4 regions of the Thermobifida alba genome follow, and region 1 is predicted to be linked to each of the others. Evidence: predicted binding sites of a transcription regulator. Region 1 holds the regulator's gene; each other region holds the start of a gene.
What was found. Region 1 encodes HrcA, which represses chaperone genes, less so after heat shock. Its sites were predicted from a motif close to TTGGCACTCTCNNNNNGAGAGTGCCAA; they were not measured.
Positions count from the first base shown of each region.

Region 2: the regulator HrcA is predicted to act here: its motif matches at 1,039-1,065, upstream of groL (chaperonin GroEL).
Region 3: the regulator HrcA is predicted to act here: its motif matches at 1,128-1,154, upstream of groES (co-chaperone GroES).
Region 4: the regulator HrcA is predicted to act here: its motif matches at 724-750, upstream of FOF52_RS19745 (FmdB family zinc ribbon protein).

Region 1 is NZ_CP051627.1:178,113-180,310, forward strand. It holds gene FOF52_RS00730 (DUF3097 domain-containing protein) at 1-428, opposite strand, end outside; gene hrcA (heat-inducible transcriptional repressor HrcA) at 643-1,656, shown strand; gene dnaJ (molecular chaperone DnaJ) at 1,657-2,198, shown strand, end outside.
Region 2 is NZ_CP051627.1:4,213,771-4,215,968, forward strand. It holds gene thrC (threonine synthase) at 1-530, shown strand, start outside; gene FOF52_RS18815 (MoaD/ThiS family protein) at 584-862, shown strand; gene groL (chaperonin GroEL) at 1,191-2,198, shown strand, end outside.
Region 3 is NZ_CP051627.1:3,048,516-3,050,713, reverse strand. It holds gene FOF52_RS13420 (THUMP-like domain-containing protein) at 1-1,066, opposite strand, end outside; gene groES (co-chaperone GroES) at 1,260-1,571, shown strand; gene groL (chaperonin GroEL) at 1,712-2,198, shown strand, end outside.
Region 4 is NZ_CP051627.1:4,410,598-4,412,795, reverse strand. It holds gene FOF52_RS19750 (5-formyltetrahydrofolate cyclo-ligase) at 37-624, shown strand; gene FOF52_RS19745 (FmdB family zinc ribbon protein) at 814-1,074, shown strand; gene FOF52_RS19740 (DUF1540 domain-containing protein) at 1,171-1,458, opposite strand; gene FOF52_RS19735 (SAF domain-containing protein) at 1,715-2,198, shown strand, end outside.

The sequences.
Region 1 (2,198 bases):
TCCACGACGACGCCTGCCACGCGCAGGTCGTGTCCCCAGATCCGCTCCACGAGCTCGGCGTCCTGGACCCCCTCGACGAGGATCCGGCTCGGCCGGGCGGTCCGCGCCCGGTGGTCCGCCACCAGGATCGAACCCGAGGCGCTGCGCGGGGGGCCGGTCCTCTCCGGTGCGGGGCGCACCAGGGTCACCGGTCGGCCGTCGAGGAGGAAGGCCGCGGGGGCCGTCTCGAACACCCGCCGCCGGCCGTGCCGGTCCTCCAGGGTGACGGTGGCGCGGTCCCAGGCCACCACCGCGCCGCAGAACCCCCCGTCGGCGGTCTCGACGACCAGTCCGCGTTCGGCGGGGACGGCCGGGACGCTCCGCCGTTTCGGGCGGCGCCAGTCGCCGGAGAGGACGTCGTCGCCGTATCGCCTGGAGTGGGGAGGCATGGGGCGGAGTGTAGTGGCTGTGGCCGCCGGGGCGTGGGAGGCTTTCAGGCGGCGTCGGCGGGGCCGGAAGCGCGGGAGAATCCCCTGACGGGGTGAGCGCGGAGGCAAAGCCGGGCAGGTATCGGTTGATACCGTGCCTGGGCGGACATAACGCTGCTCGGTGCCGCCGCATAGAATTAGCACTTGAGACCACGGAGTGCCAGGAGGTGAGCGCGTGCTCGACGACCGTAAACTCGCGGTGCTGCGTGCCATCGTCGAAGACTACGTGTCCACGAACGAGCCCGTGGGGTCCAAAGCACTGGTCGAGCGGCACAAGCTGGGGGTCTCCCCGGCGACGATCCGCAACGACATGGTGGCGTTGGAGGAGCAGGGGTACATCGCCCAGCCGCACACCAGCGCGGGAAGGGTCCCCACGGACAAGGGGTACCGGCTCTTCGTGGACCGGCTCTCCACGGTCAAACCGCTGTCCAGGGCCGAGCGGCGGGCCATCGAGACGTTCCTGGGCGGGGCGGTCGACCTCGACGAGATCGTCTCCCGCACGGTACGGCTGCTGTCGCACCTGACCCGTCAGGTGGCGATCATGCAGTACCCGTCGCTGACCCGGTCGTGCGTGCAGCACATCGAACTCGTGCCGCTCGGTCCGCAGCGTGTCATGATGGTGCTGATCACCAACACCGGCCGGGTCGAGCAGCGCGTCATCGACGGCCTCGCGGAGGTCTCCGACGACGTGGTCGAGAACCTGCGCGGGGCGCTCAACCGGGCCCTCGTCGGCAAGTGGCTGACCGAGGCGCCCCAGGCACTCTCGACGGTCACCGCCCAGCTTCCGGCAGACGACCGCCCGATGGCGGAGTCGGTGCTGTCGGTGCTGATGGAGAGTCTCGTCGAGAAGCACGAGGAGAAGATCGTCTTCGGGGGCACCGCGAACCTCGCCGCGATGGGGTTCTCGGCCGGGCTCCGGGACGTCCTCGAAGCCCTGGAAGAAAACGTCGTGCTCATCCGTTTGCTGGGTGAGATGGGCGACGCCTCGATGCTGACGGTACGCATCGGCGCGGAGAACGCTCACGAGGGCCTGCAGGCCACGTCGATCGTTGCCGCGGGGTACGGGATCGGCGATCAGACACTGGCCAAGCTCGGGGTCGTCGGCCCGACCCGGATGGACTACCCAGGAACGATGGGAGCGGTACGCGCAGTGGCAAGGTACGTCGGTCAGATCTTGGCGGGGCAGTAAGTGGCCAGAGACTATTACGAGATCCTCGGCGTTCGCCGGGACGCGACCCAGGACGAGATCAAGAAGGCATATCGCCGGCTCGCGCGTGAACTGCACCCGGACGTCAACCCCGACCCGGAGACGCAGGAGCGGTTCAAGGAGGTCGCCCAGGCCTACGAGGTGCTCTCCAACCCGGAGAAGCGCCGCATGTTCGACATGGGCGTCGACCCCTTCGCGCGCGGCGGCGCCGCGGGCGGCGGAGCGGGCGGCTTCGGCGGGGCGGGCTTCCCGTTCGACGACCTGATGAACGCGTTCTTCGGGGGCGCCGCGGGAGGCACCCGCACGGCACGCGACCGGATGCGGCGGGGGCGCAGCATCAAGGTGCGCGTCGAACTGGACCTCGCCGAGACCGCGTTCGGCGTGACCAAGGACATCACCTTCCCCACGGCGGTCGTGTGCGACACCTGCCAGGGGGAGGGCACGGCGCGCGGGAGCCACCGCGAGACCTGCGACATGTGCGGCGGCCGGGGCGAGGTCTCCCAGGTCACCCGCTCCTTCCTCGG
Region 2 (2,198 bases), 870 kb from region 1:
TTGTCATCCCCATCGCCTCCGGCTCCCAGCTCACCAAGATCGACAAGGGCTTCCAGGAGCTGATCGGGCTCGGCCTGGTCGAGGACAAGCCGTACCGGGTCTTCGGGGCGCAGGCCACCGGATGCTCCCCCGTGGCCCGTGCCTGGGAGAACGGCCACGACGTGATCCAGCCGGTCAAGCCGGACACCATCGCCAAGTCGCTGGCCATCGGCAACCCGGCGGACGGGCCGTACGTGCTCGACGTCTGCCGCCGCACCGGGGGAGCGGTCGAGCACGTCAGCGACCCCGAGATCGTCGACTCGATCCGGCTGCTGGCGCGTACCGAGGGCATCTTCGCCGAGACCGCGGGCGGGGTCACCACCGGTGTGCTGCGCAAGCTGCTGGCCGCCGGGACGCTGGACCCCGAGGCCGAGACCGTGGTGCTGAACACCGGGGACGGCCTCAAGACGCTCAACGCCGTGTCCGGCACCGGCGTCACCGCGACGATCAAGCCGTCGCTGCGCGCCTTCAAGGACGCCGGGCTGCTCTGAGGCGCCGATCCATTCCTCCCGCCGCGTCGAAACCAACCAAGGAGTCCACAGCGATGAGCGTCAGTGTCCGCATTCCGACCATTCTGCGCACCTACACCAAGGGGCAGGCCGAGGTGACGGCCGAGGGGGCCACCCTCAAGGAGGTGCTGGCCGACCTGGAGGCCAACCACCCGGGCATCCAGGCCCGCATCCTCGACGACAGCGGCGCCGTCCGCCGCTTCGTCAACGTCTACGTGGGCGACGAGGACGTCCGGTTCGCCGACGGCCTGGACACCCAGACCCCGCAGGGCGTCCAGGTGTCGATCATCCCGGCGGTCGCCGGCGGCTGCTGAGCAGGCACACCCGTGCGGTACGGCCGGAGCGCGTCGCGCTCCGGCCGTACCGTTTTCCCGGGGCGCACAAAAGTTTTCGGGGATCTGTTTGGGCCGCTCTGACCTGCGGGTAGCGAGGGCGGGGAGGAGGCGCCGGACGTTTGCACTCGCATCCGGGGAGTGCTAAAAAGAGACCGTTAGCACTCTCAGGATGTGAGTGCTAAATCTCGGATCGAGACGATGAGGTCGCGACTTCCGGCAGACGGGTGCCGGTTCGCCGCGGCCATCCGTCGCGGGCGTCGGCTCGTTCCCTCGCGTATCAGCCCGGTCTCGGGAGGACTAGAACTCTATGGCAGCCAAACTGATCGCGTTTGACGAGGAAGCCCGGCGCGGCCTCGAGCGCGGTATGAACCAGCTCGCGGACGCCGTCAAGGTGACGCTCGGCCCCAAGGGCCGCAACGTCGTCCTTGAGAAGAAGTGGGGCGCGCCGACCATCACCAACGACGGTGTCTCCATCGCCAAGGAGATCGAGCTCGAAGACCCCTACGAGAAGATCGGCGCCGAGCTGGTCAAGGAGGTCGCGAAGAAGACCGACGACGTCGCCGGTGACGGCACCACCACCGCCACCGTGCTGGCGCAGGCCCTGGTGCGCGAGGGTCTGCGCAACGTGGCCGCCGGCGCCAACCCGGTCGGTCTGAAGCGCGGCATCGACGCCGCCGTGGCCCGCATCAGCGAGGAGCTGGCGAACCTCTCCAAGGAGATCGAGACCAAGGAGCAGATCGCCTCGACCGCCTCCATCTCCGCGGGCGACACCCAGATCGGCGAGTACATCGCCGAGGCGATGGACAAGGTCGGCAAGGAAGGCGTCATCACCGTCGAGGAGGGCCAGACCTTCGGGCTGGAGCTGGAGCTCGCCGAGGGCATGCGCTTCGACAAGGGCTACATCTCGCCCTACTTCGCCACCGACCTGGAGCGCATGGAGACGGTCCTGGAGGACCCGTACATCCTCATCGCCAACCAGAAGATCTCCAACAACAACGAGTTCCTTCCGGTCATCGAGAAGGTCCTGCAGTCCGGCCGCCCGCTGGTCGTCATCGCCGAGGACATCGAGGGCACCGCGCTGCAGACCCTGGTGGTCAACAAGATCCGCGGCACCTTCAAGTCCGTCGCGGTCAAGGCCCCCGGCTTCGGCGACCGCCGCAAGGCCCAGCTCGGCGACATCGCCGTGCTGACCGGCGGCCAGGTCATCACCGAGGAGGTCGGCCTCAAGCTGGAGAACACCGAGCTGGAGATGCTCGGTCGGGCCCGCAAGGTCGTCGTCACCAAGGACGAGACCACCATCGTCGACGGCGCCGGT
Region 3 (2,198 bases), 2.0 Mb from region 1:
GCTTCAGGGAGAAGGGCATGACCTCGCGCACCTCGTAGACCTGGCACAGCGGGGTGCGCACCAGGGAGTCGGAGGTGAGGTAGGCGATCGCCGGGTCGAGGAGGGCGCCGTCCACGGCCGCCGCGGCCTCGGCGACCAGGTGCGAGCGGACCACCGCGCCGTCGGGTTCGTACAGGTAGCGCAGGGGCCGCGACACCGGGGGCGCGGCCAGGCCGCGGCCGGTCAGCGTGGTGACCTCCACCTCGCCGGTGTCGGGCCGGGTCCGCAGCAGGGTGGCCCGTCGGGGCGCGACGCCCTCGGCGAGCGTCCCGAACCACAGCGCGGTCTCCTTGACCTCCCGGTCCACCGAGATCCACTCGGCCGCCGCCCCCTCGGGGATCGACTCGTGCGGCAGTCCCGGGGCGGCCTTGACGCATCCGGCGGGGGCGCCGCGGGCCAGTTCCACGACCGTGTCCCAGGCGGGGGAGTAGGCGCGCGGGTCGAAGACCCGTCCGTGCCGGCCGCGCCGCGCCGGGTCGCAGAACACCGCGGCGTACTCCGCGGTGCGGACCTCGGTGGCGTCGCCGAGGCGCACCCGGGCCCGCCCGGCCAGGCCCGCGGCCGCGATGTTGGCCTCGGCCACGGCGACGGTGAGCGGATCCTGGTCGACGCCCTCCACCGGCAGTCCCGCTCCGGCCAGGGCGAGCAGGTCGGCGCCGATCCCGCAGCACAGGTCGGCCACCGGCGCGGCGTCGCGGTCGACCCGTTCGGCGACGCGGCGCGCCCGGTGGGCCGCCAGGGGGGCCCGGGTGGCCTGTTCCAGGCCGTCGGGGGTGTAGAAGAGGCGTTCGGCGAGCGGACCGAACTTCTCCCGGGCGCGGGCGCGCAGCCGGACCTGGGTCAGGACCGCGTTGACCAGATCGGCGGCCGCGTCGCGGGGGGTCCCGGTCAGCGCCGGGTGGCGGCGCAGCCGGTCGGCGGCCCGCAGCGGGTCGGCCGCCGACTCGCCCGGGGAGACCTCGTCGAGCAGACGGCGTCCCACCGGGGTGAGCAGCGCCCGAAACCCTGCCAACTGCCTGTTCGTCACTTCCGCGTTCCCCCGTGACCTGTTGTTTGACGACCCGGATGCGCCCTACTACTGTTTCGTATTGGCACTCTCAAGGGTAGAGTGCTAACCACGACGAGGTTGGTCTGGCACCCGCGACGGCAGGCCGCCGTGGTCGTCCCTTTTGTCTGCATGCCATTCATCGTTCAGAAATTCTGAAGGGGGAGGTCACACCGTGTCGACCGCCACCAAGATCGTGCTCAAGCCGCTTGAGGACCGCGTCGTCGTCCAGCCTCTGGAGGCCGAGCAGACCACCGCGTCCGGTCTGGTCATCCCGGACACCGCCAAGGAGAAGCCCCAGGAGGGCAAGGTCCTGGCCGTGGGCCCGGGCCGCTGGGACGACGAGGGCGACAAGCGCATCCCGCTGGACGTCAAGGAGGGCGACATCGTCCTCTACAGCAAGTACGGCGGCACCGAGGTCAAGTACGACGGTGAGGAGTACCTGGTGCTCTCCGCTCGCGACCTGCTCGCGATCGTCGAGAAGTAAGCCCCGGAACATCCTTCCGAGCAAGGTGTGACAGCGCGCGGGCGGGACCACCCGCCCGCGCGCTTTCCGTGTCGTCGCGCCGTGCCGTCCGGCACGGCGCGCCAGCCGCAGTCGATCTCTGCACAACCCGAGGAAGTCCAATGCCCAAGATCCTGGAATTCGAGGAGTCCGCGCGGCACGCGCTGGAGCGCGGTGTCAACCACCTCGCCGACGCGGTCAAGGTGACGCTCGGCCCCAAGGGCCGCAACGTGGTCATCGACAAGAAGTTCGGCGCCCCGACCATCACCAACGACGGCGTCACCGTCGCGCGTGAGGTGGAGCTGGAGGACCCCTACGAGAACCTGGGCGCCCAGCTCGTCAAGGAGGTCGCCACCAAGACCAACGACGCCGCCGGCGACGGCACCACCACCGCCACCGTGCTCGCCCAGGCCCTGGTCCGCGAGGGCCTGCGCAGCGTCGCCGCGGGCGCCTCGCCCGTCCTGCTGAAGAGGGGCATCGACGCCGCCGCGCGCGCCGTCTCCGAGACTCTGCTGTCCCAGGCCCGCGAGATCGGGGAGCGCGCCGACATCGCCTACGTGGCCACCAACTCTGCCCAGGACCAGCAGATCGGCGAACTGATCGCCGAGG
Region 4 (2,198 bases), 670 kb from region 1:
CCGGTCCGGCGGGCGCACCTGGCAGACTGGCCCCTCGTGGACGGTACGCAGAGCAAGCGCGACCTGCGGCGGCGGGTGCTCGCCGCGCGCCGGGGGCGGTCCGAGCGGGAGCGCGCCGCGGCCGGCGCGAAGATCCGGGACGCGGTGCTGGCGCTCCCCGCGACAGCCTCCGCGAGCACCGTGGCGGCCTACTACGCGGTGGGTTCCGAGCCGGACACCCGTCTGCTGGTGGCGGCCCTGTTCGAGCGCGGCCACCGCGTGCTGCTCCCGGTCTTCCTGGACAGCGGGGAGCTGGACTGGGCCGCCTACACCGGCCCGGAGTCGCTGGCACCGGCCGGGCGCGGCCTGGTCGAGCCCGCCGGTCCGCGGCTCGGGGTGGACGCGGTGCGCGGAGCCGGTGTGCTGGTCTGTCCGGCTCTGGCGGTGGACCCGGCGGGCCGCCGGCTCGGCAGGGGGGCGGGCTGCTACGACCGGGTGCTGGCCCTCGTGGGGGCGCAGGCGCTGTCGCTGGCCGTGGTCTACGACGACGAACTGGTGGACGCGGTGCCCGTCGAACCGCACGACCGTCCGGTGCGGGCGGTGGTGACTCCCGGCCGCGGCGTGGTGTGGTCGACGGCCCGGTAGCGTGGGGAGCCCGGCCTCCGGGGCTCCGTTGTCCGGTGGGCGGCCCGGGCCGCGTTACCACCCCCGTTGTCGCGTCCAGGTGGGCCGACGGCGTACTATTTAGCAGTCGTCGGGTGAGAGTGCCAGCTAGGAGGACCCGTGCCTACGTACCAGTACGCTTGCACCGAGTGCGGCGCCGACCTTGAGGTCGTGCAGAGCTTCAGCGACGATCCGTTGACCACCTGCCCCGAGTGCCAGGGCAGGCTGCGCAAGGTGTACTCCGCGGTCGGCATCGTCTTCAAGGGGTCGGGTTTCTACCGCACCGACAACACGTCCAGCTCCAACAGCTCCGCGCTGACCTCCTCCGCCAAGAGCGACACGTCCGCCAAGGCCGAGTCCTCCTCGTCCTCGTCGGAGTCCGGCTCCTCGTCCAGCGACTCCGGCAGCTCCAAGGCCGCCTCCGCCGCCTGATCCGCGCTCTGGCGCACCGAGCCCGTCCGCGAGGGCCGCTCCCGCACCGGGAGCGGCCCTCGCGGTGTGTCCGGCCGCGCGGTAGCGGAGCACGGATCAGGCCGGTGCGTAGGTGAGGCAGTCCGCGTGGTTCGCCGTGAATCCGACGCTGATGGCCGGGGCCTGGCACTCGAACCGGACGTTGTGCTGGCAGGCGGCCATCTTGCAGGCGCCGACGTGGCCGGTGGCGGCGGGGTCGCCTCCCTTGGCGGACGAGTCGGTGAAGAAGGTGTCGCAGTAGGCACTGCGCTCACTGCCCACGGTGATGGCCAGTGCCCGGCAGGAGTGTTCGATGTTGTAGACGCAGGCGTCCGCCTCGCACGAGTTCACCACTGGCATATCCATCGCGGTCCTCCAGAACCTCGACGACGCATTCGCAACCTCTACGGCAGTGTGTCCGTTACGCGGCGGATTCCTCCGTGCCGCCACGAGGGGCCGGGAAAGTCTTGACGCTGCTTTGGCCGGGAGGCGCCCCGAGCCGCCTTTGCGCCCCGCCGCGGTGGACTCCGCCGCCTGCGGACGCGCCCGGCGGCAACGGCGCGAGGACCCCCTGTGGACGGCCTTGCCACACGCTGCGGCGGCCCGCCTAGCGTGGGCTCCCATGAACACCACATCCACCCCTTCCGGGCGCCCGTTCCGCTTCCGCTGGTACCGCTGGCGGCGGCGGTTGGCCGCGGCATCCGCAGCGGTGGCGGCGGCCGGGGCGCTGCTGGTGCTGCGTCCCCCCGCCCCGCCCACCGTCGAGGTGCTGGCCGCCTCCCGTGACCTGTCCGGGCTCGCCCCGCTGACCGGGGCGGACACCGTCGTCCGCGAGGTTCCCGCGGCGCTGGCGCCCGAGGGGGCGCTGGCCCCGGACCATCCCGTGGAGGGGGTGTCGCTGCGGTCGCCGGTGCACGCCGGGGAGATCCTCACCGAGGCCCGGCTGGCCGACCCGCCCGCGGCGGGCTACGGCGCCGACCTGGTGGCCGCTCCGGTGCGGCTGGCCGACCCCGGGGTGGCCGCACTGCTGCGGCCGGGCAGCCGGGTCGACGTGTTCGCCGCCGGCGACCCGTCGACGGCGGAGTTCCCCGGACCGGCCGCGGCCC